3 regions of the Pseudarthrobacter sp. MDT1-22 genome follow, and region 3 is predicted to be linked to each of the others. Evidence: predicted binding sites of a transcription regulator. Region 3 holds the regulator's gene; each other region holds the start of a gene.
What was found. Region 3 encodes LexA, which represses DNA repair genes until DNA is damaged. Its sites were predicted from a motif close to TCGAACANNTGTTCGA; they were not measured.
Positions count from the first base shown of each region.

Region 1: a site for LexA is predicted at 7,745-7,760, ahead of ACX80M_RS09735 (LexA family protein). Genes of this name have one in related genera too.
Region 2: a site for LexA is predicted at 3,557-3,572, ahead of ACX80M_RS11110 (shikimate dehydrogenase). Genes of this name have one in related genera too.

Region 1 covers NZ_JBTNDK010000009.1:142,420-152,697, reverse strand. Annotated here, with positions in the region: gene ACX80M_RS09790 (class F sortase) at 1-143, opposite strand, end outside; gene ACX80M_RS09785 (excalibur calcium-binding domain-containing protein) at 368-796, opposite strand; gene ACX80M_RS09780 (HNH endonuclease) at 1,002-1,343, opposite strand; gene ACX80M_RS09775 (hypothetical protein) at 1,554-1,943, opposite strand; gene ACX80M_RS09770 (hypothetical protein) at 2,599-3,282, opposite strand; gene ACX80M_RS09765 (hypothetical protein) at 4,012-4,296, opposite strand; gene ACX80M_RS09760 (helicase associated domain-containing protein) at 4,376-5,065, opposite strand; gene ACX80M_RS09755 (hypothetical protein) at 5,071-5,193, opposite strand; gene ACX80M_RS09750 (hypothetical protein) at 5,227-5,634, opposite strand; gene ACX80M_RS09745 (hypothetical protein) at 5,634-5,957, opposite strand; gene ACX80M_RS09740 (Y-family DNA polymerase) at 6,009-7,307, opposite strand; gene ACX80M_RS09735 (LexA family protein) at 7,300-7,731, opposite strand; gene ACX80M_RS09730 (hypothetical protein) at 9,099-9,389, shown strand; gene ACX80M_RS09725 (hypothetical protein) at 9,781-9,981, opposite strand.
Region 2 covers NZ_JBTNDK010000012.1:611-10,888, reverse strand. Annotated here, with positions in the region: gene ACX80M_RS11125 (ATP-dependent DNA ligase) at 1-1,018, shown strand, start outside; gene ACX80M_RS11120 (MFS transporter) at 1,167-2,486, opposite strand; gene ACX80M_RS11115 (IclR family transcriptional regulator) at 2,719-3,534, shown strand; gene ACX80M_RS11110 (shikimate dehydrogenase) at 3,674-4,555, shown strand; gene ACX80M_RS11105 (bifunctional sugar phosphate isomerase/epimerase/4-hydroxyphenylpyruvate dioxygenase family protein) at 4,555-6,477, shown strand; gene pcaH (protocatechuate 3,4-dioxygenase subunit beta) at 6,526-7,308, shown strand; gene pcaG (protocatechuate 3,4-dioxygenase subunit alpha) at 7,310-7,873, shown strand; gene ACX80M_RS11090 (lyase family protein) at 7,888-9,348, shown strand; gene ACX80M_RS11085 (alpha/beta fold hydrolase) at 9,341-10,159, shown strand; gene pcaC (4-carboxymuconolactone decarboxylase) at 10,156-10,278, shown strand, end outside.
Region 3 covers NZ_JBTNDK010000020.1:23,374-33,651, reverse strand. Annotated here, with positions in the region: gene priA (bifunctional 1-(5-phosphoribosyl)-5-((5-phosphoribosylamino)methylideneamino)imidazole-4-carboxamide isomerase/phosphoribosylanthranilate isomerase PriA) at 1-450, opposite strand, end outside; gene ACX80M_RS15385 (hypothetical protein) at 508-666, opposite strand; gene hisH (imidazole glycerol phosphate synthase subunit HisH) at 667-1,398, opposite strand; gene hisB (imidazoleglycerol-phosphate dehydratase HisB) at 1,395-2,021, opposite strand; gene ACX80M_RS15370 (histidinol-phosphate transaminase) at 2,103-3,221, opposite strand; gene ACX80M_RS15365 (LysM peptidoglycan-binding domain-containing protein) at 3,300-3,740, opposite strand; gene lexA (transcriptional repressor LexA) at 4,090-4,836, shown strand; gene ACX80M_RS15355 (ATP-dependent DNA helicase) at 4,850-6,907, opposite strand; gene hflX (GTPase HflX) at 6,900-8,465, opposite strand; gene ACX80M_RS15345 (class I SAM-dependent methyltransferase) at 8,905-9,519, shown strand; gene dapF (diaminopimelate epimerase) at 9,500-10,278, opposite strand, start outside.

The sequences.
Region 1 (10,278 bases), on a different contig from region 3:
GACCCGTTGAACCATGCTGCCGGGGCTCCTGGCTGGCCTGGCGGCACTTCCAGGGTTCCATCATTCCGCAGGCCTAAGCTAATTAATTCGGATTGGGTCCGTGAAGATGAAATGTCTATGGATATAGGAACAGAAGCCGCCATGATGTCAAGCGGCGAGGACGCGACAGCCGACGCTGGTGCTGTTGCATGGGAGAACGGGGACGCTGACGCGACGGCCGTCTCATTAAGTGCGGCCTGAGCGCCGACACTTTGCGTCGAACTGCTAGACGCGCAGCCTGTCAGAAGTAGCAGAGCAACCGCCGCAGACGCCAGAAAGCCTCCGCGACGGTCACTGTTTGAGCTAGTCATTCGAAGCGATCGGAACTCTACGCGGCCATCCGGCGGCGCACGATGACGGTACCGGTAGCGGCAGCTGCGACGAGGCCTCCAAGCGCAAGAAACCCCATGGCATTGTCGGCCTCCTGAGCCACACCAGTCGGAACGCCACCAACAGGCTTCTTTGCTACCTGAGCAGGAGCCTTGGCCTGTGCGGGAGCCACGGCCTGTGCGGGGGCCTGAGCCTGCGCAGGAGCCTGTGCAACCGCTTCGCTGGCCTTTTCACATCCAATACCATCATTGTCACTATCAAGGTGCGGACCGTAACCAGGCGTTCCCACCGGGATGTTGAAAGCGCCTGCGGCCGCTGCCACAGTACAGTTCGGGTATGCGCCAGTGGTTGCGCTCGCGGAGGTTGCTGTCAGCGCTGAAAGGCCAACCACTGCTGCGACTGCCAAAATTGACGTGCTCTTCTTCATTTTTCCCCATTTTCTTCACATTGGACTGTTAAAGCCAGGCGTGCTTGACCATGGGGAAACGAATAACCGGGCCCCCATGGCCACTTTGACTGGCTTCTCATCGGTTATTACAAAGCTAGTTATATCAACATTCAATAGTTGAAGCTTAATGTGACGTCGTTCCTGCGGGCTGCCCGAGGTTGGTTGTGCAACGGCCGGTGGCCGTTCAGCGCCGCGTGGTCAGCCCTGCAGCTTTGGACCTATTGCAAGGGCCGCACAGGATCTGCAGGTTCTCCGCATTGTTACTGCCGCCCATTTTCAGAGGGATGATGTGGTCGTATTGCAGTTCCGTCGGGGAGCCGCAGGCTCGGCAACTACCCTCATCGCGGGTCCAGATGTACTGCTTCAAGTCGTCAGGTATTGCCTGACGAGCTGCAGAGGATCGTGGAGTCGATCCCATGGCGACCGTAGCTTGCGCACGGTCGATGTGCTGTCGGGAACGCTGCTGCCGCGCCACGAGCAGGGCGTAAACCTCGTCGCCGGTGAGCCCGTCGTTCTCCCAGTACATCTTGTGCTCAAACAGCCAGTACCGTCGGCCGCTGATTGTGGTGATGTTCAGGGGTCGCCGGAGTTTTCGGCCCTACGAAGCATCCCCAAATACCTACCTGAACAGTCAGCCGGACAAGCTGACTGCTTCCCGTTCTGAATTGACCTGAGCCTACTACTCAGAGCCGTCGCAGATGGGCTGACTTCCGCCACGTTTAGATACGAAAGAGAATTAGGACTTCGGCGTTGCGGTGGCCGTTGGGCCAAAGATGTTAGAGCAAACAGTTTCGGCGGCAAACATTTTGATGTAGACACCATCAAGCTCGGACACCCTTAGGCTCAAGGCGCGCTCGGCCTGGGTTCGACCCTTGGTGCCAAGATCATTGCAGAACACAGCCGCTGCGTTGCGCCCTTCCCGCACGGACACTTCAGTAACTTGTGGTCCATCCCCACCGTTGGCAAGCACGGTATACGCCTCCAACAGTTCAGCACCCTGGGACGGAGGGGCCGAAGTCCCCTTCGAAATTGCCGATTCCTTAGGGGCAGCGCCGGAGCAACTTGCCAATGCTAGACATGCAGCAGCCGCTGCAATGCGGATGATGCTGGAGCGTGTGAGGTTCATAAGCACATCATTGCAGGAGTTCTGCGCTGCGCAGGACGCCTCCGATCAACTGGGCCCGGCCGCTCAAAGCCTCCACGTTTGTACTGTGCTTGAAAGCTTTTCGGCCTACCGGAATTTACAGACTCACCAGTTGAACGCATCGTGGCACTGGCGGCACGATGGGCTGTGTTTCAAGATAGATTGGTCTGCCAGGCTTCCAGGGAACTGCTGCCCCCGGTACTACATATGGACGTGCAGGCGCCGGGCGGCCTCGGAGATGGAACCGCTCAGCGGCACGATCCAGCAGGTGGCCTACCAGGGCTGAACTGCCCCGCCCCTTGGATGTCGCGCGTGACATCGCGTGTGTGGTCCTTATCGGCCAGCTACTACGCGCCATGCAGGATGACGCGAGTCTGTATGCCAACGTGGTTCAAGACCACTCAGACGGTCTGATCCAGGGCCACCGGATCTATGCTGAACATCGCCACCGAAAGTGCCCAGTACCAAACAGCAATGTCGGGTCCTGCGCCGACTTCAGTTGTTTTCCGTCACTGGACGAGTATTGTGTTCGTTTTGCGCTACTTCACTGGACAGCGCACGGATTGAGCTTACGGTATGTCGTTTTCACCGAAACGGCGACGCGAAATGTCGTTGACTTCAGTGGTTTGGACAAATTTCAGTGCTGGTCACAGCCCATCAGTATTCCGTTTGCGAGGTCGTCGTCGCTTCCGGCCCAGATGACACCGCCTCCAGAGCAGGGCATCACCTCGAACGCCAGGCCATCACGCTGGGCCCGCAAGCGGCGACCGTCGTCCTCGACCACTTCCCAGCCCGCCGCTGGCAGCGCTAAACGATAGTGCCGCAACACATCAACGTCTCCCGAGAGCACAAACCTACGTTCACAGCCGCCGACACCACTTACGCCGCCACCGCTGAAATAGCCGATGTGACCGACGGAATCGAACGCCCGCTGGGACTCACGATCTGCAGTGGCCATGGGCTCGTCCGTGCCCTCGATCACGCATTGCGGAGCCGAGTCGAACTGCACCTCAAGCCGCTGCCCCAGTGCCGCGGGGGTGACAGCGAACATCCCGATCAGCATGAGGACCGGGATGGCCACGGCCGTCAGCCGCATCCAAAGTCGTGTCGAGAGCATCAAGCCGATCACGGCAACGACCGCGACCAGACCGAACGCCAATCCGGAGGGACCGGCCGTCAACCCCCAAGTGAGCCCCTCGAACGCGGTACCGCTGACATCGCCGTATATTCTCATGAATTCGTAGTGGACCAGCACAGCCAGCAGCGCCAGTCCTGACCCAACGGCGAGCAGCACCGCGGCGGAGAGGACTCGGCCGGTCATGGGCATGGCTCATAGTAGGTTCCGCCTGACCAAAATGTCCACGGGCGGGTGCCGATCGCAGAAGCCCTCACCCCGGACACAACGACGCAGCCCGGCTACCCAGCCAGGGACCACACCGAGGAAGAAGCGGCCAGCGGTCAGGCATTCAACCGGGACCGCTTCCTTCTGCCCTCTTGGCGATTGACTACATTAGTTGCGGGTCAGCCGCCGGCAGCCGCCGTGGCAGCCGGGTCAACGGTCAGGATCACCTTCCGCGGACAGTCCCCGTTCGACGTCCCGCTAGATGCATTGGGCCTATGCCAGCCTCAGCGGGGCTAGGAGGATGGCAGGCCGCGGACGAACTTTCGCGAAGGCTCGAAAATTGGCGCATGACGAGTGTGGCGGTGGTGCTGAGTTCGAGGCGTCCTGCTGGTCCTGGATGAAGTCGACATACTTAGACAAGTGAGCGACACCTGTCGCGCACTGATAGCTGCACTGTCACCAGGCCAAACCTGAGCACGGCGGCGCTTCACGCCAACAGAATACCGGGTCAGGTCCTTTCCCTGCCGGGACCACAACGAGGCCCCGATATCGTCACGGATTCCGACCGCCCGGTAGCCGTCCCATTTGGGCTCAAAGAGGAGCGTCCCCGGCAGGGCTCCAGCCGGGGGCATCTTCGTGACGGCCCGGGCCAGTGCGACTTTCAACGGCGGAACAAGCCCCGCCGGGAGCCCGGTCCCGACCCGCTGCTTAGGTGCCATCGTCGAGGCCTTCGAGTGCCTCGATCTCAGCCTCGTCCAGCAACTGGGCTGTACTGGTCCCCGTGGTGCGGGCGAGGTCATCGAGGGCGATGAACCGGGCACGCGCCAGGACAATGACCAGCTCGGCGAGGTACCCGGGTCCGTTGCGCTGCACCAGGTCGTCCAGGACCGTGTGCATGCGTCCTGTCAGCTCCGTAGGGCCTTCGGATTCCTCGGCCGCGATGCGCGTGAGCGTCAGCGCGGCCAGCGTCGGATCGTCGTAGATGAGTCCCATGGCCCCACGCTACGCACGCCGGGTCCAGTTGTCAGTGATCCGCCCCTGGAGGCACAGGGCGGATACGGGGTGGGCCAGCTCAGAGGTCCGCAGCAGACGATCCGCGTCGGACGTTTGGGGATCCGGTCCGGCGTCCGCGCGTCCGGCCGTTCCGCCAGCCGGGAAGGAGCGTGTTGAGCTGTGTTTCTTTGTCCTGGTCCAGTTCGTTGCGCCGGTATTTCATGCGTTGGATGTGCAGCCACATGCCCAGGACCCGTTCTTCTTCGGTGTCGGTCTTCTTGTGGCGTGGCCAGTCGTTCCCGGCGGCCATGTAGCCGGTGAGCTCTTGCAGGCGTTGGTTCCACCGGGCTTCGTCTTTGGATGTGCGGGTCCGCTGTTCCCAGCCGGGGATTTCCTGCAGGCCGCCCCCGTAAACGGGGGAGAGGGTTCCCTGGTCGTGGTCCTGGCGGCGTCTGAGGAGCCATGTCGCCAGGGCCCGTTCCCGTGCGGCGGACGAAGACGATGAGGGAAGCCGTTCTTCGGCTTTGTACAGGGCGAGGGTGTCGTTGAGGTTTTGCATCCCGGCTGCGGTGATGCGGGTGACCGGGGCTGGGCGGGTTGCGTTGTGGTGGTCGTCCCGGATGGACGGTTCCGTGGCGGCGGCAATGGCCAGGTGGTAGCGGACGGTGTTTTGGGCGGCGCCGGCTGTGGCGGCGATTTGGGTGGTGGTGAGTCCTTGCCGGTACATCTGGACCCACTCCGGGTGCGGCGCTGTCCTGTGTTCCGGCATCCTGGTCAGCTGTCCTTGCGGATGGCGATCAGCTGGGCGCCCTCGGGGATGGCTGCCTCGAGTGCGACCTTGGCGTTTTCGTAGTTGTCGCCCTGGGCGCTGATGTGGTCGGTGCTGCCGTCGGCCATTTGGATTGTTCCTGTGAGTTCCACCGGATCAGCCTAGTTGGCTCTCCCGGTTCCCGGCTGCTGTGCGGCGAAGCCCTCCAGGGCGCGGTGCAGCTGCCCCGCACGCGGGAGGCAGTCCACGGGCCGTGCCCCGCCGAGGTCGTGGGCGGGGGTGGTCATCCAGGCGGTGAAGTAGTTGTGCGCGATCCTCAGTTCCAGGGCGTGCCGGAACAGGGACGCCACGGTGGGGTGGACCTGGCCGCCGGGGAGGAACTGGAAGCCCGGGCAATACGTGCCTTCACGGACGAAGACCCTGACGAGCTGACGCATCACCGGGTCAGTGTCTTCCATGAGTTCGGCGAGCCGGCGCCGGACCTGCTCCAGGGAGGGCAGGGTGAACTCGGCCCTGATGGACTCCCAGACCTGGTCGGACACGGGTCTGCCGATGATGGGGGAGGGCATCAGCTGCCGTCGTCGATGGACTCGAGCAGCCACTGCGTGGCGAGGGGCTGACGGTGCAGCGTGAACGTCCTCAGCGGGGAGTCGGGTCCGGGGATCCGGGCCTGGACGCGCCAGTATTCGACGCTGACCAGGTCTCCGCTGCCTTTGGCGGCGGTCCGGCGGGTGTCCCACCAGGCGTCGCGTCCGTACCAGTGCTGTGTGTCGGTGGCGGGGTCGACCAGCCAGATCCGTCCGTCGTGACGGATGGCCAAGGGGTTACCTGCCGTGCCGAGTCGGACCTGGACGTGGTTGGTCTGTGTTGGGAGTTCGTGGGCGATGGTCATGAGTTCGTTCTTTCGTGGCGTTGACGTGCCGGTGTGGTCGTTCGGGTGGGGTTAGGCGGCTTTGACGAGGGGGAGTTCGTCCCAGTGGGTGGTGTAGCGGGGGGAAAGCATGTCCCGTTTCATGGTCCAGTCCGGCCCGCCGCGGATGCCGGCGTGGCCGAGGCCGATGGAGCCTCGGCCGTAGCGGCGGGTGACGTCTTCGAGGAGGGTTCCGACGTGGCGTTCCTCGTGCGGGTTCTCGAACAGGGCAAGTGGTGCCTGGTTGCCGGTGGGGCGGAGGTCGGTGAGCATGATCCCGGCCCTGGCATACCTGACACCCTCACTGATAAGGGGGAGGAGTGCGTGGGAGGCCTTGGTCAGGATCACCGGGTCCGCGGTGGGCATCGGCAGCGGGATGCAGACGGAGGGGAAGGAGGTGTCTTTCGGGTTGAAGTGTGAGGTGCCGGCGAACGCGGTGAGGACCTTGGCCTGCAGGCCGTGTTTGGCCAGCCGGGCTGATGCCTGCTGGCCGTACACACTCATGACCTGCCGGATCCCGGCGGCGGTGGTGATGGGGGTGGCGAAGGAACGGGAAAAGATCAGCTGGTCCCGCCCGACCCGTTCTTCCTCCATCGGGATGCAGGGGGTTCCCTGCAGTTCCAGGACGGTGCGCATCATGACCACGGAGAACCGGTCCCGGATCATGACCGGATCCGCTCGGGACAGGTCCAGGATCGAAAATATGCCCAGGACGTTCAGGCGTCTGGTCAGCCGGGTCGCGACGCCCCAGATCTCCACGACGGACAGGCGCCCCATGAGCCCTTCGCGTTCCTGGGCGGGGATGGAGTCCCAATGGCAGACTCCGCCGAACGCCGGGTTGTTCTTCGCCCATTTGTTCGCGAGTTTCGCCAGAGTCTTGGTCGCGGCGATCCCGACGCAGACGGGCACGCCGACGTTCCGCCGGACCGCCGTCTTCATCGCCCGGCCGAGGGTGAGGAGTTCGGTCGGGGTGCCTTTGACGCCGAGGAAGGCCTCGTCGATGCTGTAGACCTCCAGCCAGGCCGAGTACCGGCCCAGCAGCTCCATGACCCGTGCGCTGATGTCACCGTAGAGCTCGTAGTTGCTGGAGAGCGCAACCAGTCCCCATTCCTTGGCCCGTGGGGCGAGTTTGAACCAGGGCTCACCCATGGGGATGCCCAAGGCTTTGGCTTCGGGGGAGCGGGTGACGGCGCAGCCGTCGTTGTTCGACAGGACAATGACGGGCCGGCCCTCCAGGGACGGGTCGAACGCCCGCTCCGCGGACGCGTAGAAGCAGTTCACATCCACGTGCGCGATCTGCGGCATCCGCCGCATCACAGCCGGGTTAGACATGATGAAGGCACCGCGTTGCGACACCCCAGATAGTCAGTTCGCTGAGGCTGGGTACCTTGATGTCCGCGTACACGGGGTTCTCCGCCTGCAGCACCACGCCGGTTGGCGTAATGCGCAACCGCTTGATGGTCAGTTCCCCGTCCAGGACCGCGACGACCACGCACCCGTCACGCGGCTCCAGCGCCCGGTTCACGATCAGTTCATCGCCGTCGCTGATCCCGGCGCCTTCCATCGAGTCCCCGGACACCCTCACGACGTAGGTGCTCGTGATGTCCTTGATCAGGTGCACGTTCAGATCGATCCGGCCATCAAAATAGTCCTGCGCCGGCGACGGGAACCCCGCCGCCACCGGCATCGGGGAGATCAGCACCGACAACAAAGACGTACCCGCGTCTATCACACGGGGACCGACAATAACGCCCACAACACACCTTTATTCGAATATATGTTCGATTCATTTCAGTGTACTCGTGAGGGCCGACATTAGTTCCGCTCCACCATGTTGCATTCGATACAGGATTGGCGCGGGAGGCCGGAGGCGGCAGTATCCTGCCGATAAATAGTGCTTCAGCCGTTGCGCAGGGCGTCTCTGCTCGCGTAGCCAATAGCCGAAAAGCCGCAGTAACAGCAGAACCAGAACACTGCCGCGGCAGCAGCAGGACACGAACAGATGCGACAACCCGGGACAGGGCGCCTGACGCGACGAACATAGACCGAATGGCCGCCGCAGCCGAAAGCCCTGGGACGAGTAACGCCCCGGCCAACGCTAATTGAGTCTGTGAAAGTACGCCGTCGAAGTTTGTTGTCTCGTAGTCATCAGGGCTAACGCCGAAAAGCCACACGGCCACGGCCACGACTGTTGATACCAAAGACAAACCCTGCAATACGCACGCTACGGCAAGCCATCTGTTGCCGCTCCATCGTTTCCCCATGCCCGTAATCCAAACATGATCCTGGAACATGATTGGTCGGCCGCTTCACCCAGGTTTTTCCGGGAACCCTTTGCGGCCGACGGGCGATGCGTTGTGTTATCAAGCGGGCACACCGCCCGGGGAAGCCAGTCGTCCTGCTATTTGCACCCGTCGTTGGCGGTCAGCGGGACGGTGATCGTTTCCCTGATGTAAGGGTGCATGGAGTCGTAGACGTAGCTTACGGTTGCCGAGTCGGGGGACCACTGAACGGAGTACCGGCCTACCGCGAAGGGGTCATGGCCGTCGTTCTGTGCTCAGGTGTGCCAGGCGTTTGAGGGTCGGGCCGCAGGATGGCGCGTAGACGTCGAAGGACGGATCAGCAGGAGGCTGCTTGTGACGATGAGCTGCTTCTGCCGGCCATCGGGAGAGGAGATGCCGTGGTGAGTGTCGGAAGTTATCGCGGTTCAGGCTCCGAACAGTGTCAGCATCAACAGCGAGGCGGTCATGCCCATCCAGAGCAGGATTGCTGCGGACCGCTTGAGCAAAGGGCAAGCTTGAGCAAGCATGGCGGGAGGAGCGTGCCAGGGCGGACACGCAGAGCGTTTGGCCGCGTCACATCTGGACAATGTGCAAGAGCTAAGGCGCGCACTCCGGATGCTGGAGGCTGGCGCCGCCAAGCCTGAGCGAGCCACTGGCAACCCTGAGCCGTCCATCATGCACCGATCTGAACCGGCACCAATGCGGCTGTGGCGACACCTGAGCGGCGCTCGCGGTTAATGTCTACCAGAAACGCTTGTTTGACCAGATCATGGTCACGCAGTATGCACAGGCTGGTAGTCTCGACCCCAGCCGTCATCATCCATAATTGAGGAGCATCACCGTGGGGAAGATCGTCAGCGCTATCCCGCCACCGTCGCGGGTATCGAAGTACAACATCGACTGGGACAACTACGTCGAAGTAGCCAAGTTTACGAAGTCACCCGTACTGGCCGGCGTCAACATCCGGGAAACGCAGGTCAAGTCCATGCGTCTCTACACCCGGCACCCGTTCGTCCAGGAGGAGGGACATATCAAGATCGCACTCCGCAATTCCAAGGTCAAGAACGGCGTCCGCATCGGGGATGTGTACATGGTCTGGATCCCGAAGGAACTCGACGTGCCCACCAACTAGGCGTTGTTCAACGTTCAACTACCAGCCCCTGATCTCCGGCTGGGAAGGATCTGACGCGCCACGTCCAGATGCGCCACCTTGGCCACGCCGTTGCGGGCTCAGGCGTAGCCTCGGAGCAATAGCGGAACACAGGCAATCGCCCTACGGATGCTGGAGCCTCAAAGGCGCCAGCTCCAGAACCACCCGCACCGCCACTGGCGAGCGATGAAAGCAAGCAGACACCAGCGACGGCCAGCAAGCCCAAGCTGAGGTTACTCGCATTGTTCCTGACAGGCTCCCTGGGCCGTTGCCGGGCGGAGCTTAGCGGGTATCCCTCAACCGGGCCGGATCAAATAAGCCCCCACACCTAACGGCATGAGGGGCTCAATGCGGCCCCGTTCCGCTCCATGTATTACTCGTAGGTTTCGTCCGGCTCAACAGAGCCGGCGATCAGGTCGGGCACGTGGGACGGGCGCGTACCGTCGTCGGTCATGACGGCCGCCAGCACTGCCTCATATTCATCCAGGTTGCTACAAAGGTAGGTTTCCGGGAGAGCGCCAGGTAGCTTAAGGGAAACTAGCCCTGCGCGGGGGGCATCGGTGTTGCTGGCCATCAAAGGTCCTTTTCAATTAGAAGTAAATGTGAAGAACTTCACTCCTTCAATTCTACCTGACCTGTTGACTGACCTTGCAGAAGGTGGTAGTAGAGGACTCGTGGATGCAATCCGCTTACCCCGTCCGTTGGAGCCGTTTGCGCTGTAGGCTCATGCCAACTCGTTGACGACTGAGGGATGGGCAATGTCGAGCTTGAAATACCATGCGATTTGGATTGCAGTGATGGTCGCGCTTTGTGTCACGGCCAACGCTCTTTTGCAGATGGGTGAAGACGGGACCAAGGAAAACTGGGTCTG
Region 2 (10,278 bases), on a different contig from region 3:
GCCCGACGGGGCCCTCAGCTATGAGCCCAAGTGGGACGGGTTCCGGTCCATCATTTTCCGCGACGGCGATGAGCTGGAGATCGGCAGCCGCAACGAAAAGCCAATGACCAGGTATTTTCCTGAGCTCGTGGAAGCCCTGAAGGAAAACCTGCCGCCCCGCTGTGTGCTGGACGGCGAGATTGTCCTGGTGGGGGCCTCCGGTGACCGGCTCGATTTCGATGCCCTGCAGCAGCGCATCCATCCTGCCGCCAGCCGGGTCAAGCTCCTCGCCGAACAGACGCCCGCCAAGTTTGTGGCCTTTGACCTGCTGGCCCTGGGCGACGACGACTACACCGGCCGGCCCTTCGCCGAGCGTCGGGCAGCGCTGGAAAAGGCGCTCGCCGCCAGCAAGGCTCCCGTCCACCTCACCGCCGCGACCAAGGACAAGGCCACCGCCGAGCAATGGTTCCAGCAGTTCGAAGGTGCAGGCCTGGACGGGATTGTGGCCAAGCCGCTGGAGGGGAGCTACCAGCCGGACAAACGCGTGATGTTCAAGGTCAAGCACGAACGTACGGCCGATTGTGTGGTGGCCGGCTACCGCGTGCACAAGAGCGGACCGGACGCGATCGGCTCTTTGCTGCTGGGCCTGTACAAGGACGACGGCGGCCTGGCGAGCGTGGGCGTGATCGGCGCCTTCCCCATGAAGCGCCGGCAGGAGTTGTTCGAGGGACTCCAGACGCTGGTCACGGACTTCGACGGTCATCCTTGGGCCTGGGCCAAGCAGGAGGAAGGCGAACGGACCCCGCGCAACGCGGAGGGCAGCAGGTGGAGCGCGGGCAAGGATCTGTCTTTTGTGCCGCTCCGGCCACAACTGGTGGTGGAGGTCAGGTATGACCACATGGAGGGCGACCGCTTCCGCCACACTGCCCAGTTCAACCGCTGGCGGCCGGACCGGGATCCCGAATCCTGCACCTACGCCCAACTGGAGGAACCGGTCAGCTTCGACCTTGCCTCGGTCCTGGACACCGGACGGCCGTAGGCACCCTGCCCGCTTCCCGCCGTCGAACGTTCCAGCCCATCTGCCCCGCGCGGGTACGGAAAAGCCCGGCGCGTCCTGGGGACACGCCGGGCCTTCCGGTAAGCAACTGGGCAGCAGCGTCCGGGCTGTAACGTCTGGGCTGCCGGGCCTACTTCAGGCCAAGCTGCTTGGTGGGGACGTTGAAGGTCTCCTTGGCTGTCAGGGCGGAGATGGCCGAGATCCCGCAGATGACGGCGGTGAAGATGCTGATCTGGACCCAGCCGCCGGGCCTGATGCCGCCCATCGCTGCCACGATGGCGGGAGCGAAGCCTGCCATCAGGAAGCCGAGCTGGGTTCCGATGGCCAGGCCGGAGAAGCGGACCTTGGTGCTGAACATCTCGGCGTAGAAGGACGGCCAGACGGCGTTGGAGGCAGCGTAACCGCAGGAGAAGAACCCGATCGCTGCGAGGAACATCAGCGGGACGCTTCCGGATTCCAGGCTGAGCAGGAAGACCGGCGTGAGGATGGCGCTGGAGAGTGCGCCGTAGATGAAGACCGGCTTGCGGCCGATCCTGTCGGCGAGCATGCCAAAGAGCGGCTGGGTGCCCAGGGCCACCAGGTTGGCGCCGACGACCAGCCAGAGCGTCGTGGTCCCGTCAACACCGGCGACGGTCTTGGCGTAGCTGATGGCGAGGGTGCCGAACACGGTGGAGACAGCGGCGATGAAGGCACAGCAGACCACTCGGAGCACATCGCGCCAGTGGTCCTTGAGGAGGTCGGCAACGGGCAGCTTGGAGATCTGGGCGGTCTTCTGGGCTTCCTCGAAGGCCGGCGGTTCGTGCAGTGTGCGCCGGATGAAGAACGCCACCAGCACCACCACAGCGCTGAGCCAGAACGGAATGCGCCAGCCGATGCCGTACTTGATCTCGTCCGGGAGGGCCAGGACGGGGATGAAGACGAGGGCGGCGAGGATCTGGCCGCCCTGGGTGCCCGTGAGGGTCCACGAGGTGAAGAAGGAGCGGCGGTTGTCCGGCGCGTGCTCCAGCGTCATGGATGACGCCCCGGCCTGCTCGCCCGCGGCGGAGAGACCCTGGCAAAGCCTTGCCAGCACCAGCAGTGCCGGAGCCCACCAGCCCACGGTGTTGAAGTCAGGCAGGCAGCCGATCAGGAACGTGGACGCGCCCATTAGCAGCAGCGTGAACATCAGCACCTTCCGCCGGCCCACCCGGTCACCGAAGTGGCCCAGGATGACGGCGCCCACCGGCCGTGCCACGTAGGCGAAACCGAAGGTGGCGAAGGACATGATGGCCGCGTTGGCCCCGGCGTCCGGGAAAAACACCGTGGGGAAGATCAGGGCGGCGGCGGAACCGAAGATGAAGAAGTCGTAGTATTCGACGGCGCTGCCCAGGAAGCTGGCGAGGGCTGCTTTCTTTGGCGTCCCGGCCGGGGCAACGGTGCCCGGCCCGGCGGACGGAAGTGTCTGGCTCATGGAGTTCCTTTGATGTGACGACGTTGTCGCGGATGGATCTGGAGGGCGCAGCCGCACCTGCCTGAGTGATGGCGGAGCGCGGTGCGGCTGGTGTCCGTTGAAAGACCCGGACCAGTAGCCACATGGTGGGAGCTACTTGTGCGATACAGCAATGATGGCTGTGAGCGCAGTCACTTGTCAAGAAAATAATCACCATCTAGAAATAGTTCCCACGATGTGGCAACATCGACGTATGAGTGTGAATCAAACCACAGCAGTCGATGACGTTGCCGCCGAGTCACAGCCGCCCAAGGGTGACCGTACCGACATGGTGGGCAAGGCCCTGGGCCTGCTGGTCCTCCTGGGCGACGAACCCCGCGGTGCCAGCGCCGCGGAGATCTCGCGCCGGGCCGAACTTCCGTTCAGCACCACCTACCGCCTCCTGGGTTCCCTGACGCGCGACGGCTTTGTGGACTATGAGCCGGACGGCCGCCGCTACCACCTGGGCCTCCGCATCTTCCAGCTGGGGCAGCGGGTCTCCAATCATCACGGATTTGCCGGCACGGCCCTGCCGGTCCTGCGTCGCGTCACCGAGCAGACGGGGGAGGCCACCATCCTCAGCGTCCGCGACGGCCATCATCACCTCACCGTTAACAAGGTTGACGGCCCCCAGGCGTTTCGCGTCACCAGCGACCCCGGCCACCTTGGCGCCCTGCATGCAACCGCCGTGGGCAAGGCCCTCGTGGCGTTTGCCGAGGACGCGGAGCGGGAAGCCCTGATCGAGGAGCTCCAGTTGGAAGCGCTCACCGAACACACCATCACGGACCGGGGTGCCTTCCGCGCCGAAATGGAACTGGTTCGCCGCCAGGGGTATGCCGTGATGGATGAGGAGAACGAGAACGGCATGCGCGCCGTGGCCGTGCCGCTGCTCAATTCTCAGGGCCACGCCTTCGCCTCCCTTGCCACCGCCGTTCCCGTGTTCCGCCTCAGCATGGAAGCCCTGCTGGCCCATGTGCCCCTGCTGCAGGATGCCGCGGCGGAGCTGGCAGCGCGCTTGCCGCAACGGTAAATAACTCCAAAATGTTCGCATCTAGAACAATCGTGCGAGAAGTGAACAAGTGTTGTACTGTAATCCCTATCACCCGACCCGCCGCAGACGCCTCGAGCGCCGCTGCCCGCCGGGTGCCGTATCAAAAGGAGCTGCCCGGATGAGCAATCGAACTGAGTCCTACCTCGTGGGACTGGTCGGCGATGGCGTGATGCCGTCACTCACTCCCCCCATGCACGAACGCGAAGGCGATGTGCAGGGCCTGCGCTACCTCTACCGCCCCATTGACCTGCTGGAGCTCGGGCTTTCCGGCGATGCCGTGGGGGATCTGCTCAAGAGTGCCCGCAGCCTGGGCTTCAACGGCCTGAACATCACCCATCCGTGCAAGCAGCTTGTGCTGGCGCACCTGGACGAGGTTTCGCCGGATGCACTCAGGCTCGGGGCCGTCAACACAGTCGTCATCGAGGACGGCCGTTTCATCGGCCACAACACCGACTTCTCCGGCTTCGCCGCCGCGCTTGCCTCCGGCCTTCCGGGCGCGCGGCTGGACCGCGTGGTCCAGCTTGGCGCGGGAGGTGCTGGGTCCGCCGTCGCCTATGCCCTGCTCACGGCCGGCGTGAAGGCGCTGGACCTGGTGGATGTGGACCCCGCCCGCTGCGCGGCACGCGCCGCCGAGCTGGCCGGCTTCTTCCCGGGCCGCACCGTCACAGCGCGTACGACGGCGGAGCTGCCGCAGCTGATGCACTTGGCCGACGGTCTGGTGCACTGCACGCCCGTGGGCATGGCCGCCCACCCGGGCGTCCCGCTGGACCTGGACCTGCTGGAAACACGGCACTGGGTGGCGGACATCGTCTACCGCCCGATCGACACCGAACTGGTCCGCGGCGCCCGCGCCAAAGGCTGCGAGGTCCTGGACGGCGGCCGCATGGCCGTGGGCCAGGCGGCGGACTCTTTCCGGATTTTCACCGGGCAGGAAGCCGACGCTGACCGTATGCGCGGCCACTTCCTGGAGCTTGTGGCCAAGGAAGAGGTGGCTGCCTGATGCGCACCGGAATCGCTACGGTCTGCCTCTCCGGCACCCTGAAGGAAAAGATGCAGGCCTGCGCCATCGCCGGCTTTGACGGGATCGAAATCTTCGAGCAGGACCTGGTCACGTCGCCGCTCACGCCCGAGGACGTCCGCAAGATGGCGGCGGACCTCGGCCTCACGCTGGATCTTTACCAGCCGTTCCGCGACTTCGACAGCGTGTCCGAAGACCTCCTGGCCGCCAACCTCCGGCGTGCCGAAGCCAAATTCAAGCTCATGGCGCGGCTGGGCATGGACACCGTCCTGGTCTGCTCGAATGTGGCCACCGCCGGCATCGACAGCGACGACCTCCGGGTGGAACAGCTCGGCCAACTGGCTGCGCTGGCCGGGGACCACGGCGTCAAGGCGGCCTACGAGGCCCTGGCCTGGGGCAAATACGTCAACGACTACGAGCACGCCCACAAGCTGGTGGAAGCCGTGGACCACCCCAACCTGGGCACCTGCCTGGATTCCTTCCACATCCTTTCCCGCAACTGGGATACCGCCCCCATCGAGGCCTTCAACCCGGACAAGATCTTCTTCGTCCAGGTGGCAGACGCCCCCAAGCTCTCCATGGACGTCCTCTCCTGGAGCCGGCACTACCGGGTGTTCCCGGGCGAGGGCCAGTTCGAGCTCGCCAAGTTCATGGGCCACGTGGTCCGGGCGGGGTACAGCGGCCCGGTGTCGCTGGAAATCTTCAACGACGTCTTCCGCCAGTCGGACGTGGAGCGCACCGCCGTCGACGCCATGCGCTCGCTCATCTGGCTGGAGGAGCAGAGCGCCAAGTGGCTGGATGCTGCTTCTGACGGCGAGACGGGCACGGGTGCCGCTGGCACCCGTGCCCCCGGCCGCCGTCGTTATCCAATGGAACTCGCCACGCTCCCGCAGGTAGCCGAACCGGCAGGCTACAACTTCGCCGAAGTCAGGGCCGCGGACACCAAAGGACTGGAAACCGTCCTGGGCCAGCTGGGCTTCGAGTTCAACGGCCGGCACCGCACCAAGGACGTGCAGCTCTGGAGCCTGGGCCACGCCCGGGTGATCATCAACGAGGCCGCACCAGCAGACGGGGACGACTCAACGGTGGGCACGTCAGCGGGGGATGCGTCGCCCGCCACCGCTCCTGCCATTGGTGCCCTTGGCTTTGACGTCGCCTCCCCTGTGATTGCCGCTGCCCGCGCCCAGCAGCTGAAGGCCCCCGCGGTCCCGCGCAAGAGCCAGGCCAACGAGGAAGTGTTCCAGGGCTTCGCCGCCCCGGATTCCACGGAGATCTTCCTGTGCCAGGGCACGTCCGACGGCACCGCGGCCTGGACCAGCGAATTCGGGGAGGGGCTCGAAAAGCCAGCCGCCGGACCCTCCGCCGTGATCGACCACGTCAACCTGGCGCAGCCGTGGCAGCATTTCGACGAGGCCGTCCTCTTCTACACAAGCGCCCTGGCCCTGGAGCCGCAGCCGTTCGCGGAGGTGCCCAGCCCCACCGGCCTGGTCCGCTCGCAGGTCATGGCCACCGGGGACCGCGCCGTGCGGCTGGTGCTGAACCTGGCGCCGCTGAACCAGCAGCGCAGGACCTACCAGGAACACATCGCCTTCGCCGTGGATGACCTGGTGGCCACCGCCAGGGACTGCAAGGCCCGCGGGCTGGAGTTCCTGCAGATCCCGGCCAACTATTACGAGGACCTGGACGCACGCTTCGGGCTGGTACCGGACTTCCTGGCCACGCTGCAGGAACTGAACCTGCTGTACGACCGGGACGCGGATGGCGAATTCCTCCACTTCTACACGGCCACCGTGGGCAGTGTGTTCTTCGAAATGGTGGAACGCCGCGCGGCCTACGACGGCTACGGCGCCCCCAACGCCCCCGTGCGCCACGCAGTCCAGTACGACCACCTGCAGCACCGGTAAAGACAGCACCACCACTCAGAAGCAACAACCAGAGAAGAGGAGGCCGCAGTGGAGACACAGCAGGATCTCAGTGCAGAGATAAACGCCATGGGCGATGCCTACGCGCGGGCGCTCAAGGACGGCGCCTCGGCCGAGACCCAGCCCCGGCTGGACTACGCGCCATACCGCAGCAGCATCCTGCGGCACCCCACCAAAAGCCTGCACCACGCGGACCCGGAAACCATTGAGCTGTACTCGCCGGCGTTCGGCCACCAGGACGTGCACGCCCTGGAATCGGACCTGACCATCCAGCACAACGGCGAACCCCAGGGCGAGCGGATCATCGTGGCCGGCAAGGTCCTGGACGGCGACGGCCGCCCCGTGGCCGGGCAGCTCGTGGAAATCTGGCAGGCCAACGCGTCCGGCCGCTACATCCACAAACGCGACCAGCACCCGGCGCCGCTGGACCCCAACTTCACCGGAGTGGGCCGCTGCATCACCGGCCCGGACGGCTCGTACCGGTTCACCACCATCAAGCCCGGCGCCTACCCATGGAAGAACCACGTCAACGCCTGGCGGCCGGCCCACATCCACTTCTCCATGTTCGGCACGGAGTTCACGCAGCGGATCGTCACGCAGATGTACTTCCCCGGGGACCAGCTCTTCCCGCTGGACCCCATCTACCAGTCCATCGTGGACCAGGACGCCCGCGACCGGCTGGTGGCCAGCTACGACCACAACCTGACCGAGCCGGAGTGGGCGCTGGGCTACAACTGGGACATCGTCCTCACCGGTTCCAAGCGGACCTGGACCGAAAACGAGGCGCTCGGCGCAGCAGGAGACGAGGAATAACATGAGCACAACCACCAATCTTGTTCCCACCCCCGGCCAGACCGTCGGCCCGTTCTACGGTTACGCCCTGCCGTTCGAGAAGGACAACGAACTCCTGGCTCCCGGCTCGCCCGGTTCCCTCCGCCTCCAGGGCACCGTTTACGACGGCGCCGGGGAGACCATCCCGGACGCCATCCTGGAGATCTGGCAGCCCGACGCCGACGGCAGGATCGTGCAGCAGACCGGCTCCCTGGTCCGCGACGGCTACACCTTCACCGGCTGGGGCCGCGCGTCCGTGGGCCACTCCGGCGTGTACACCTTCACCACCGTGAACCCCGGCCCCACCGGACCCGGTGCCGCACCCTTCATCTCCGTGGCCGTATTTGCCCGCGGCCTGATGAACCGGCTTTTCACCCGCATGTACCTGCCGGAAAACGAGGAAGCCCTCGCCAAGGACCCGCTGCTCAGCTCCCTGGACCCGGACCGCCGCAAGACCCTCATGGCCCGCCGCGATCCCGACGGCGGACTCACCTGGGACATCCGCCTGCAGGGCGAGGGCGAAACAGTCTTCCTGGACTTCCAGTGACGGACGCCGCCGGCATGGAAGGTACCGGCCACTTCGGAACCGCTGCGGACGGCGACGTCGGCCTGCTCAGTCCTGTCTCGGCGTCGCCCCTGGTGACGGCGCTGACCGGTGACCGCACGGTGCTGGCGGCGATCCTCGCCGTCGAGTCCGGCTGGGCCGCCGTGCTGGAGAAGGCGGGCCTGGCGCCTGCCGGTTCCGCCGCCGTCGTGGCCTCCGCCGCCGAGGCGGGGCGGTACGACGCAGCAGACATCGCGCTCCGGGCCCAGGGCGGCGGCAACCCCGTCATCCCGCTGCTGGCAGATCTGCGGACGCATGTCTCGGCGTTGGACGGTGCCCGCATCGGCGCAGTAAAGGCGGTCCACGCGTCGCTGACCAGCCAGGACGTTCTGGACACGGCTCTGATGCTGCTCGCGCGCAACACCGTTGAGGCGGTGCTTGCGGACCTGAAATGCACGACGGCGGCGCTCGCCTCCTTGGCGGAGCAGCATGCGGACACGCTGGGCGTGGGCAGGAGCCTGACCCAGCACTCGCTTCCGTATACGTTCGGGCTGCGGGCGGCGCAGTGGTTCCATGGGCTGGCCGCCGCGGGCCGGCAGCTGGGCACCGTGCAGTTCCCGGTGCAGTTCGGCGGGGCGGCCGGAACATTGGCCGCCGGAACCGTGCTCACTTCCGGCTCGGCCACCAGCCCCTTTGATCTGGCCGACTCACTGGCCCGGCAACTGGGCCTGGCCGCGGCGCCCGCGCCCTGGCACACCAACCGTCTGGCCGTCACGTCCCTCGGACATGCCCTGGCCTCGGCGCTGGATGCCGCCGGCAAGATCGCCACCGACGTTCTGTTCCTGAGCCGGCCCGAGGTGGCCGAGCTCGGCGAACCGCGCGCCGCCGGACGCGGCGTCTCCTCGGCCATGCCGCAGAAGCAGAACCCCGTGTTGTCGGTTCTCATCCGCAGCGCCGCACTCCAGGCGCCGCAGCTGGTGGCCCAGCTGCACCTGGCCGCCGCCAACTTCAACGACGAACGCCCCGACGCCGCCTGGCATACGGAATGGCCGGCCCTGCGCCAGCTTCTCCGCCTGGCACTTGGCGCGGCCGGGCACCTGCGGGAACTTGCCGAGGGCCTGCAGGTTTTCCCCGACGCCATGCGCCGCAACCTCGAGCTCGCCGGCCCGTTGCTGCTGGCCGAAGGCGTGGGCGCCGCAGTTGCCCCGCTGCTGGCCGAACAGGATGGCCGCAGCGGGAAGGAGCAGCTGCAGGCCGTGGTGGACCGGGCGCTCCAGGCGCCCGCCGCCGAGCAGGGCGCCACCTACCGCCGGCTGCTCCGCGAGGCTATCCCGGCGGGCGTGCTCACCGATCTGCGGCTCGACGAACTCCTGGACCCGGCCAGCTACCTGGGCCAGGCAGCCGAAATATCGCGACGCATCCTGGCCGCGTACCCCGACTTTTCCAAACCTACCCAGAACGGAGCCAACCGTGGCTAAACCGACCCTGAAGGCAGTTCTGCTGTCGCCCGAACGGGCTTTTGGCGATCGTCCCCTGCTGGTGGTTGGACCATCACTGGGTACGTCCTCCGTCCTGTGGTCCGACGCGGCCACCCTGCTCAGCAACGACTACGACGTGGTGGCCTGGGACCTGCCCGGGCACGGCGTCTCACCCGCCGCAACCGAGACCTTCGACGTCGCGGGCCTGGCGGATTCAGTGGTGGACCTGGTGGACTCGATCGCCCCGGGCGAAGTCTTCCACTACGCCGGGGTTTCGCTCGGCGGTGCCACCGGCCTGCAGCTGGGCATCAAGCACGGCGAACGCCTCAAGAGCCTGTCCATCCAGTGCGCCGGGGCCAAGATCAGCACCCCCGAGGCGTGGCTGGAACGTGCCGAAACCGTGCGCAGCCAGGGCACTCCCGTGATGATCCAGGGCTCCGCGCAGCGCTGGTTCGCGCCGGGCTTTATGGACCGTGAGCCCGAGCGGAGCAGCCGGCTCCTGCATGCCCTCCGCGACACCGACCGCTTCAGCTACGCTTTCTGCTGCGAAGCCCTTGCCGGCTTTGACGTCCGTGCCGAACTCGGCAGCATCACCGTCCCCACCCAGGCAGTGGCGGGTGCGGCAGACACTGTTGTGCCGCCGTCGTTCGCGGAAGAAATTGTTGCCGGCATTACCGCCGGGGGCGGCACTGCGAACGCCGTGACGCTCGGGGGAGTGGCCCACCTGGCCCCGGCCGAGGCGCCCGCCCACGTTGCTGACCTGCTGCGGAGCCTCATCACCTGGAGCGAATCCCGTGGAGCAGCCAAATGAGCGGCGCAGAACTTCCGGGCGATGAACGGCACGGCGTCGTCCAGCCGGACGCCACCAGCCAGCAGATTTACGACGGCGGCATGGTGGTCCGCCGCGAAGTGTTGGGCGCCGCGCACGTG
Region 3 (10,278 bases):
TTCTTTGGTCCAGCCGCGGCCTGCCAGCGTGGTTCCGCGGACGTCGAGGCCGACGGCGATCCTGTCGCCAAAGCGGTCGATGGCACTGCGGGTCCACTCGGGGTTTTCCAGCGCCGCTGTGCCGAGGTTGACGCGGGCAACGCCGAGGGCCAGCGCCGCTTCGAGGGATTCGTCGTCCCTGAGTCCGCCGGACAGCTCCACCTTGATGTCAAGCCGGCCCACCAATTCACGGAGCAGCCCGGCGTTCGAGCCCCGGCCGAATGCGGCGTCGAGGTCCACCAGGTGTACCCATTCGGCGCCCTGCTCCTGCCAGTTGAGGGCTGCCTCCAGCGGTGTGCCGTAGTTCGTCTCGCTGCCGGCTTCGCCTTGGACCAGCCGCACGGCCTGTCCGTTTACGACGTCGACGGCGGGCAGCAGTTCAAGAACCGGCAGATCGGTTGCGGTGGTCATCTCAAATCCTTTTGGGTGTTGGGTTGCGCGTGGAAGCGGAACTGGGGGTTGCGTGGGCTAGGTTCCAGGAAGCGTCAGCAGGTACGCGGCCAGCAGCGCCATGCCGGCCAGGACGTAGAAGCCCACCTGGGTCCAGAGCGGTTTGTGCTGCTGCCTGAAGGACAGTGCGCCGCCCACCAATAGGCCGGCCAGGCCCATCAGGACAATCGACCACATCTAGGCGGCGTCCGTGGCAGCTGGCTTGCGAAGGCCGTCCACCCAGTTGCGCAGCAGCCGTGCACCGGCGTCGCCGGATTTTTCCGGGTGGAACTGGGTAGCGCAGAGCGGTCCGTTCTCCACTGCGGCAATAAAGCGCGCGCCATGCTCTGACCAGGTCACCAGGGGCGCAGTCATCCGCGGCTGGATCACGTCGAAGTTCCAGTCCTGGACACCATAGGAGTGAACGAAGTAGAAGCGCTGGTCCGCGACGCCGGCGAAGAGTTTGGATCCTTCCGGAACGTCAACCGTGTTCCAGCCCATGTGTGGCACCACCTCAGCGGGAAGGAGTTCCACCTTGCCCGGCCACTCCCCCATGCCTTCAGCTTCTGTCCCGTGCTCCACCCCGGCCTCGAACAGAACCTGCAGGCCCACGCAGATTGCCAGGACCGGCCTGCCCCCGGCCACGCGCCGGCCGATCAGCCGGATGCCGTCCACGGCCTTGAGCTCGCGCATTACAGTCTCGAACGCGCCGACGCCGGGTACCACCAGGCCGTCGGCATTAAGCACGTCCTCCGGCTTGGAGCTGAGGATGACCTCGGCTCCTGCCCGCTCCAGGGCGCGCACGGCGGACCGGACGTTTCCCGAACCGTAATCCAGGACAGTGACCGTCGGCTTGCCTTCGGGCGACACAGGCTTCTTGCCGGTTGCCGGATCGATGACGGCGCCGTCCCGGAGAATTTGGCCGCTCACAGGGCACCCTTGGTGGAGGGGATTCCCTCCACGCGGGGATCGGGCTCTACCGCAGCACGCAGGGCGCGGGCGAAGGCCTTGAACTGCGCTTCCACAATGTGGTGCGGGTCGCGGCCCGCGATGACGTTCATGTGGAGGCAGATGCCGGCGTGAAGCGTGATGGCCTCAAAGACGTGGCGGGTCAATGACCCCGTGAAGTGGCCGCCGATCAAGTGGTACTCCTGCCCGGCAGGCTCTCCGCCGTGCACCAGGTAGGGGCGGCCGGAGACGTCGACGACGGCCTGCGCCAGGGCTTCGTCGAGGGGCACGGTGGCCTCGCCGAACCTGCGGATCCCGGCCTTGTTTCCCAAGGCTGTGCGCAGAACTTCACCGAACGTGATGGCGACGTCCTCCACGGTGTGGTGGACGTCAATGTGGGTGTCACCGGTGGCTTTGACCGTCATGTCAATGAGCGAGTGCTTGCAGAGCGCCGTCAGCATGTGGTCGTAGAACGGGACAGACGTGTCGATGTCCGAAACGCCCGTGCCGTCGAGGTTAATCTCCACGAGCACTGACGATTCACTGGTGGCACGCTCCATGCGTGCGGTCCGGGGCGCGGCAGCGTTCGATCCGGTGAAGCTCATGGTCATATGTCCTTTAGGCGAAGTCAGTGATGCGAAAGCGAAGGAGATGTGCCGGCGCGCGGCGGCGCCAATACTTCAAGTTTAGGCGGGCATCCTGGCCTGGCTGGCCAGGATGCGTTCCAGCGACGTCAGGAAGGCTGTGGTCTCCGTCTCAGTTCCCGCCGTGACACGCAGGTGGCCGGGGATGCCGACGTCGCGGATCAGCACGCCGTCGTCCAGCAGCCGCTGCCAGACGTCATGCGGGCTGTCGAGGCCGCCGAAGAAGACATAGTTCGAATCGGAGGCGGCAGGTTTGAGTCCCATTCGCGTGAGTTCCGAGACGATGCGGTCGCGCTGCTCCTTGATGTCCTCGACGTCGGCCATCAGCGCAGTGCGGTGCTGCAGGGCGGCGAGGGCTGTTGCCTGGGTGATGGCCGAAAGGTGGTACGGCAGCCGGACCAGGCGCAGTGCGTCCGTGACTTCAGGAGCGGCGGCCATGTAGCCCAGACGGGCGCCCGCGAGGGCGAACGCCTTGCTCATGGTGCGGGACACGATGAGGCGCTCCCGGCCGGGCAGCAACGTAAGGGCGCTCGGCGTTCCGTCGTGGGCGAACTCGTGGTAGGCCTCGTCAACGATGACGATGGTATGGCTGGCCTCGCCGGCCTCGTACACGGCCTCCACGACGTCCAGGCCCAGCCCAGTGCCGGTGGGATTGTTCGGCGAGCAGAGGAAAACGATGTTGGGCTGAAGCTCTTTGACCTGCAACGCGGCCGACTCGGCACTGAGCCCGTAATCGTCGGCCCGCTGCCCGACGATGTACCCGGTGTCCGTGCCGCTGGCCAGGAGCGGATACATGGAGTACGTGGGCGGGAATCCCAGGGCCGTCCGCCCGGGTCCGCCGAAGGCCTGGAGAATCTGCTGGAGGACCTCGTTGGACCCGTTGGCCGCCCAGATGTTGGTGGCATCCAGACCGTGGCCGAGATATTCGGCCAGCGCTTCCCGGAGTTCGGTGAACTCACGGTCCGGGTAGCGGTTGAGGCCCGCCGCGGCTTCCGTCACGGCCACGCTGATCGCGGCCCGGACGTCCGCCGGGACGCCATGGGTGTTTTCGTTGACGTTCAGCAGGATAGGTACATCCAACTGCGGGGCACCGTACGGGGTCAGTCCGCGGAGGTTGGTCCGGAGGGGAAGTCTGTTCAGACGCTCTAGCTGGTCATTCACCTGAACAGTTTAGGTCCGAAGCAGACGGCCGGAAAATGTGACGGCCTGCGGCGGCACACGCCCGAGCCCGCAGGCTCTTTACCTGGTGGGGACGAAGAGTTGCTGTCCGGGGACAACGCCGCCGGCGGAAAGGTTGTTCAACTGGGCAATATCCGCGATGACATCACGGGGATCACGCTCGGGCGCAACGGTACTGGCGATGGCCCAGAGTGACTGGCCGGCCTGCACCGTGACCGAGACTGTTGGCGTTAGCGACAGGTCGGCGGCAGAATCGGCGGCCTTTGCCGGGGCGTTGAGGAAACCTGCCAGGGAAAGCAGGATTGCGGCAAGAATCACCAGCGGGATGCCGATGAGGACAATCCGGCCCCTGCGGGTCAGGCGCAGCGGCGGCAACGGTTCCCTGCGCTGCCTTGGCGCCGAACCCGACGTCGAAACGGGTGCGGACCACTGCCGCGAGGTGAGGTCCTGCACGGAAATGAACTGCGGACGCGAGTCCTGCGAAGCAGATAAAGCTGACATGAAATGAGCCCTCCTGGACCATACTGTGCTGCCCGGCGCGCCCTCCGCGTCCACTTGCCGGTACCGGCCTGAGCCGTCCATAGATTCGAATATTCGAATCCGCAAGCAACGAGTAGAACACATGTTCGAACTTTGCTTCTTCATTTTTAGCACTTATCAACGAATATTGTCGAGACTCGCTAGAACAAATGTTTGAAAAAGCCCTGTGGCTGGCCTACGTTTGGATGAAAGAACAACCACCTCTGTAGTTCATCAGCAGGGTCTGACAATCAACTCCGACACCAGCCCCGGGGCGTTCCAGGCACCAGCGGCCGGAGCGGAGCCGGGCAACCGAAAGGCATTGGCGAACATGGCAGCACCAGCCGCCGAGGGCAAGGCGACACCGCAGCGCCGCCAACCCCCACGGACTCCCAAGGGGCTCACCGCCCGCCAAAAGAAGATCCTTGAAACCATCCAGCGCTCGGTGAATGACAACGGCTATCCGCCGTCGATGCGTGAAATCGGTGACACCGTGGGCCTGGCGAGTTTGTCGAGCGTGACCCACCAGCTCTCGCAACTGGAGAAGCTGGGATACCTTCGCCGGGACCCCAAGCGTCCGCGCGCCATGGAAGTCCTGATGCCGTTGACGCTTGACGGCGGGTCCCCTAAGGCGAACGGGACAACCAAGCCCTCAGTCCTGCACGGCATCGGCGGGACGGTCACCGAACTTCCCTCTGCCATGGACACCGCGATGGTGCCGTTGGTGGGCCGGATCGCGGCCGGCGGGCCCATCTTTGCTGACCAGGTGGTGGAAGATGTGATGCCCCTGCCCCGGCAGCTCGTGGGCCAGGGTGAGCTCTTTATGCTGCGCGTGGCCGGCGACTCCATGGTGGATGCTGCCATCTGCGACGGCGACTGGGTAGTGGTCCGACGGCAGGCAGACGCCTCCAACGGCGATATTGTCGCGGCCCTGCTGGACGACGAAGCCACCGTCAAGACCTTCCGCCAGCGCGATGGCCACACGTGGCTGTTGCCGCAGAACACCCAGTACGAGCCCATCCTGGGCGATCACGCCACAATCATGGGCAAGGTCGTCTCGGTCCTGCGGTCGCTATAGGACCTGCGCGCAGTCAGGCGCCCTTTCCGGCCAGCCTTTCCAGGGCGGCGAACGCGGTCTTGCGGTCCGTGGTGGGCCAGAACGGCGGCAGAGCGGCGCGGAGGAATCCGGCGTAGCGCTCGGTGGCCAGCCGGGAATCAAGCACCGCCACCACACCTTTATCTCCGGTGGAACGGATCAGCCTTCCCGCGCCCTGGGCCAGGCGGATGGCCGCGTGGGTCGCCGATACCGCCATAAAGCCGTTTCCGCCGGCCTGCGCAACGGCGCGGGACCGTGCGGTCATCAGCGGGTCATCCGGCCGCGGGAACGGGATGCGGTCGATCACCACCAGCCTGCATGATCCACCCGGAACATCAACGCCTTGCCACAGGGACATGGTGCCGAACAGGCAGGTATCGGGCTCGTCCGCGAACTGCTTCACCAGGGCCGTCATGGTGGAGTCGCCCTGGCAGAGAATGCTGAGGCCAAGCCGGGGACGCATCGCTTCAGCGGCCTCCTCGGCGGCTCGGCGCGACGAAAACAGACACAGGGCGCCGCCGCCGGACGCGCGGATCAGCGCCTCAAGTTCATCGAGGGCCTCCGGCGACGCCCCGCGGCCCGGCTTGGGGAGGTGCCCTGCGACGTAGAGGATCCCTTGTTTGGGATAGTCGAAGGGCGATCCGACATCGATCCCGCTCCAGCTGGGCGCGCCCTCCCCCACCAGTCCCAAGCCGCCGGCGGTCGGTTCAAAGGCTGAGCCGATGGCCAGGGTTGCCGAGGTCAGCACAACCGTGTGGCCGGCGAACAGCCCTTCGCGGAGCTTGCCGGCAACGCTAAGCGGCGCGATGTTGACCAGGACCGGCGCAGAGTCGTCGGGCTGCGCATAGCCCTGTTGCGGATCGAAGGAACTTGCGCGGGAAAACCACACAACCTCGCGGTTTTCACGGGCCACGATCAGCCGCTCGCACAGCTCGAGGATCAGCATCAGGCGTGAGCGCGCGAGCTGCCGCCCGCCGTCGGCCGTTTGGCTGCCGTCCACCTTGGAATCGGACAGCGCGGCGCGGCAGGCCTCACGCAATTGGTCCACACAATCCAGCTGTTCGTCGTTGAGGCCATTCGGGAGCAGCCCGTTGGGCACGCCGGCCAAGGCGAGTTCCAGGTTGGCGGCAGCTGCGTTGAGGGCATCCACAGTGATGGCCGTGTGTTTCCGAGCGCCCGACGCCGCAGCGTGGACCATTGCCACGGAGAGTTGCCCCGATACCGCACCGGTGACCCGGTCCTGCAGTTCGTGGGCCTCGTCCACCACCACAACGTCGTATTCGGGAAGCACTGCCAGGCCTTCAAAGGCGCTGACAGCGAGCATGGCATGGTTGGTGACCACAACGTCGGCCTCGGCGGCGTCGTGGCGAGCCAGTTCGCTGAAGCATTCGGCTGCCATGGGGCATTTTTGGGCCCCCAGGCATTCCATGGACGTCACCGAAACTTGCCGCCAGGCCCGGTCAGTAACGCCGGGCAGGAGTTCGTCACGGTCGCCCGTGGTGGTCTTCTCCGCCCACTCGCGCAGGCGCACCACTTCCTTGCCCAGCTGGGACGAGGGCCCGCCCAATGCGGCGGCGAAATGCGGGACGCTGGTGTCTTCGCCGAGGGAGAACAGCTGGCCCTCGGCGGGTTCCTCGGAGGGGAACCCGCCTTCGAGCTTGTGCTGGCAGACATAGTTGGAGCGACCCTTGACCAGGGCCACCTTGACCGGGCGGTCCAGGGCAGGGGTGATGGTCTTCAGCAGCCGGGGAAGGTCGCGGCCCACAATCTGGGTCTGCAGCGCAAGCGTGGCCGTTGACACCAAGGTGGGTTTGTTGCTCACCAGCGAGTGCGCAATGAGCGGAATGAGGTAGGCCAGCGACTTTCCGGTCCCCGTTCCGGCCTGAACCAAGAGGTGGTCGCCGGTTTCGATGGCCTTGGCCACCTGCCTGGCCATCTCGTGCTGCCCACTGCGGCTTTGACCGCCCATGCCGGCCACGGCGCGGTCGAGCAATTCGATCACGAACTGCTCGCCGGCCGTACCTTTGACTTCCCCTGCCGCAACCTCAGTCATGGTTGATGAAGGGTTCCAGTTCAGCCGCAAGGCCCTCACGCACCATCACCAAAACACGGGTACCGTGCTCGCCGTGATCCAGGCTCAGGATCTCGGCATCGGTCTCGTGCAGTTTGCTGATCAGGTCACCGCGGTCGTAGGGAATAAGGAGCTCCAGCTTCACGCCGGGCCGCGGAATCCCCTCACTGATGGCATGCAGCAGTTCGGGGATCCCCTGGCCTGTGCGTGCCGAGACCACTACGTGGCGCGGCTCGCGCTGCTTGAGGCGCTCCACCACAAAAGGATCCGCGGCATCGGCCTTGTTCAGGACAATGATTTCGGGCACCTTGCGGGCATCCACTTCGCTGAAGACCTTGCGGACAGCGGCAATCTGGCCCTCGGGGTCCGGGTGGGACACGTCCACCACGTGCAGGATCAGATCCGCGTCAGCCACTTCCTCCAACGTGGAGCGGAAGGCCTCCACCAGCTGGGTGGGCAGTGAACGGACAAAACCCACGGTGTCCGCCAGGGTGTAGCCGAGGCCATCGGAGGTCTCTGCCTTTCGCACGGTGGGATCCAGGGTGGCGAAGAGTGCGTTCTCCACCAGCACGCCGGCGTCGGTCAGCCTGTTCAGCAGCGATGACTTCCCGGCGTTGGTGTACCCGGCAATCGCAACCGAAGGCACTGAATTACGACGGCGGTTGGCCCGCTTGGTCTCCCGCGCCGGCTTCATTGCAGCGATCTCGCGCCGCAGCTTGGCCATGCGGGTCCGGATCCGGCGACGGTCCAGTTCGATTTTTGTTTCACCCGGTCCGCGCGAACCCATGCCGGCGCCAGCGCCGCCCACCTGGCCACCGGCCTGGCGGGACATCGATTCACCCCAGCCACGCAGTCGTGGCAGGAGGTATTCGAGCTGCGCCAGTTCCACCTGGGCCTTGCCTTCACGGCTCTTGGCGTGCTGGGCAAAGATGTCCAGGATCAGGGCCGTGCGGTCAATGACTTTGACCTTGACAATGTCCTCGAGGCTACGCCTCTGGGACGGTGCCAGTTCGGCATCCACCACAACGGTGTCAGCCCCGGTGGCCATCACGATTTCCTTGAGCTCGAGGGCCTTTCCGGAACCCAGGAACGTGCCCGGGTCCGGTTTGGCACGGCGCTGCACCATCCCGTCCAGGACTTCCGAGCCTGCTGTTTCGGCGAGGGCGGCGAGCTCACGCAGGGAATTCTCCGCGTCCGCCAAGGTGCCTTCGGACCATAGCCCAGCCAGGACCACACGTTCGAGCCGCAGTTGCCGGTATTCGACCTCGGTGACATCTTCGAGTTCGGTGGACAGCCCGGCCACGCGCTTCAGCGCCCGGCGTTCCTCCCGGTCCTGCTGGTCGCCGTCGTAGCTGGTGTGTTCGTCGTCCAAGCGGGAGATCGCCTGGGCCCTGCCGAACACGCTCTTGTCACCGTCTGCGGCGGTGACGTTCCTGGCCGGTACGTCCTTGGCGAGAATCCGGTCGATGACAGCTTGGATCTCCTCGGGACTCATGTCCTGGGCTGCTGGATCTGAACCGGTGTTGGGCTGGCTGGTCATGGTCTCCTTTGAAGTTTCGGCATTTTCAGAATAGTGCCGATCGTTGTTCAGTGGTGAAGTATTCGCGCTGGGCTGACGGCTTGCAGTCATCCGGGCCTCCTGGTCTGCTGCGCGCCGGTCGGGACCGGGCCGCGCAGGGAGTCTTCGCATCCGGGGATGCGTGGAGTGGTGGAAGCGCGGGCAAAACAGCAAGGACCGGCGGCGGCAGATCGCTCGAGTATTGCCCGGCGGCATACCAGATACGGAAGACCTGGCATGTGGCGCACTTGCGGAAGGTTAATACCTGCATCGCTGCGGGGCACGGCTTCGGAACAGGCGGCGTCCGGGAGGGACACCGGCCGTGCCGGCTACTCGAAGATCAAGAACATGGGTTCAAGATTAGCAGAAGCGGTGCCCGCGGTTTCGCATTGTCCACCCCGGCCAACTAATCTGGCCAGTTATGGAGTCCGCACACTATTTCAGCGCATCGCCCGCCGGGCCGTTCACCCGCAAGCCGCTCACCGTGGAACTGGCCGGCGAGACACGCACGCTGCAGACGTCCGGCGGCATCTTCAGCCCCGACGGCATCGACAAGGGGACGGCGGTGCTCCTGGCCGAGGTCCCGGCCCCGGACCCCACAGGCAACCTCCTTGACATCGGCTGCGGCTGGGGGCCCATTGCCCTGACCCTCGCATTGCGGGCGCCACACGCCAAGGTCTACGCCGTGGACGTCAATGAACGCTGCATCACGCTGACCAACGAGAATGCGTCCCTGCTGGGCCTGGGCAACGTGCTGGCCAGCACTCCGGAGGCGGTGGACCCGGACCTGCGCTTTGACACGATCTGGTCCAATCCGCCCATCCGGATCGGCAAGGATGAACTCCACAGCCTCCTGAAGCTGTGGCTGCCCCGGCTGGCGCCGGGCGGCTCCGCGTGGCTGGTGGTCCAAAAAAACCTGGGCTCGGATTCGCTTCAGCGCTGGCTCGCGACGGAACTGGATGCATCCTTCGCCGTGAGCCGGGAGTCCGCGTCCAAGTCCTTCCGCATCCTTCGGGTCAGGAAAGCGTCCCAGTAGCCACAATTACGGCGGGCCCGCTGAGCTCGACGTGCTCGTGCCCGCCCGCCCCGGCGAAGAACTTCACCCCGACCACGCCGCCCGGCACGTTGACCTGCCAGGAGTCCGGCGCTTCCGCCCCGGCCCAGTGCCGGATGGCCACTGCGGCGGCGCACGCGCCTGTTCCACAGGACTGGGTCTCGCCCACACCCCGCTCATGGACGCGCATGGTGATGGTGCCGATCCCCTTGTGGACCAGCGGTTCGGCAGGCACGACGAATTCAACGTTGGTTCCATTGGCCGGCACCGGATCGACCTTCGGAGCAGTGTAGAGCCTGGTGGCTTCCAATTCGGACAGTTCAGCCAGTGCCACCACGGTGTGCGGGTTGCCCATGCTCACTGACAGGGCCGGGCGGGGCACTTCCAGGCCGTCTGCGGTTACCAGCGAGTCCATGGCTTTCGCGGTCGCGTCGCCGGGGAAAATGAATTCCCACGCGCCCATGTCCACCGCATAGCTGTCCCCTGTCCGGACCACGGTCTTGACGCCGCCGCGCGTCCCGATGGTGAGCGCGCCGCCGTCGGGCAGGTCAACCAAGCCCTCGGCACGCAGGAAGTGCACAAATACGCGGACCCCGTTGCCGCACATTTCCGAGAGCGACCCGTCGCCGTTGCGGTAGTCCATGAACCATTCGGCCTCGGGGCTGCTCAGCAGCAGCTCGCGACCTTCGGAGAGGTACCGGGAGGGGACGGCCCGGATCAGTCCGTCGCCGCCGATCCCGC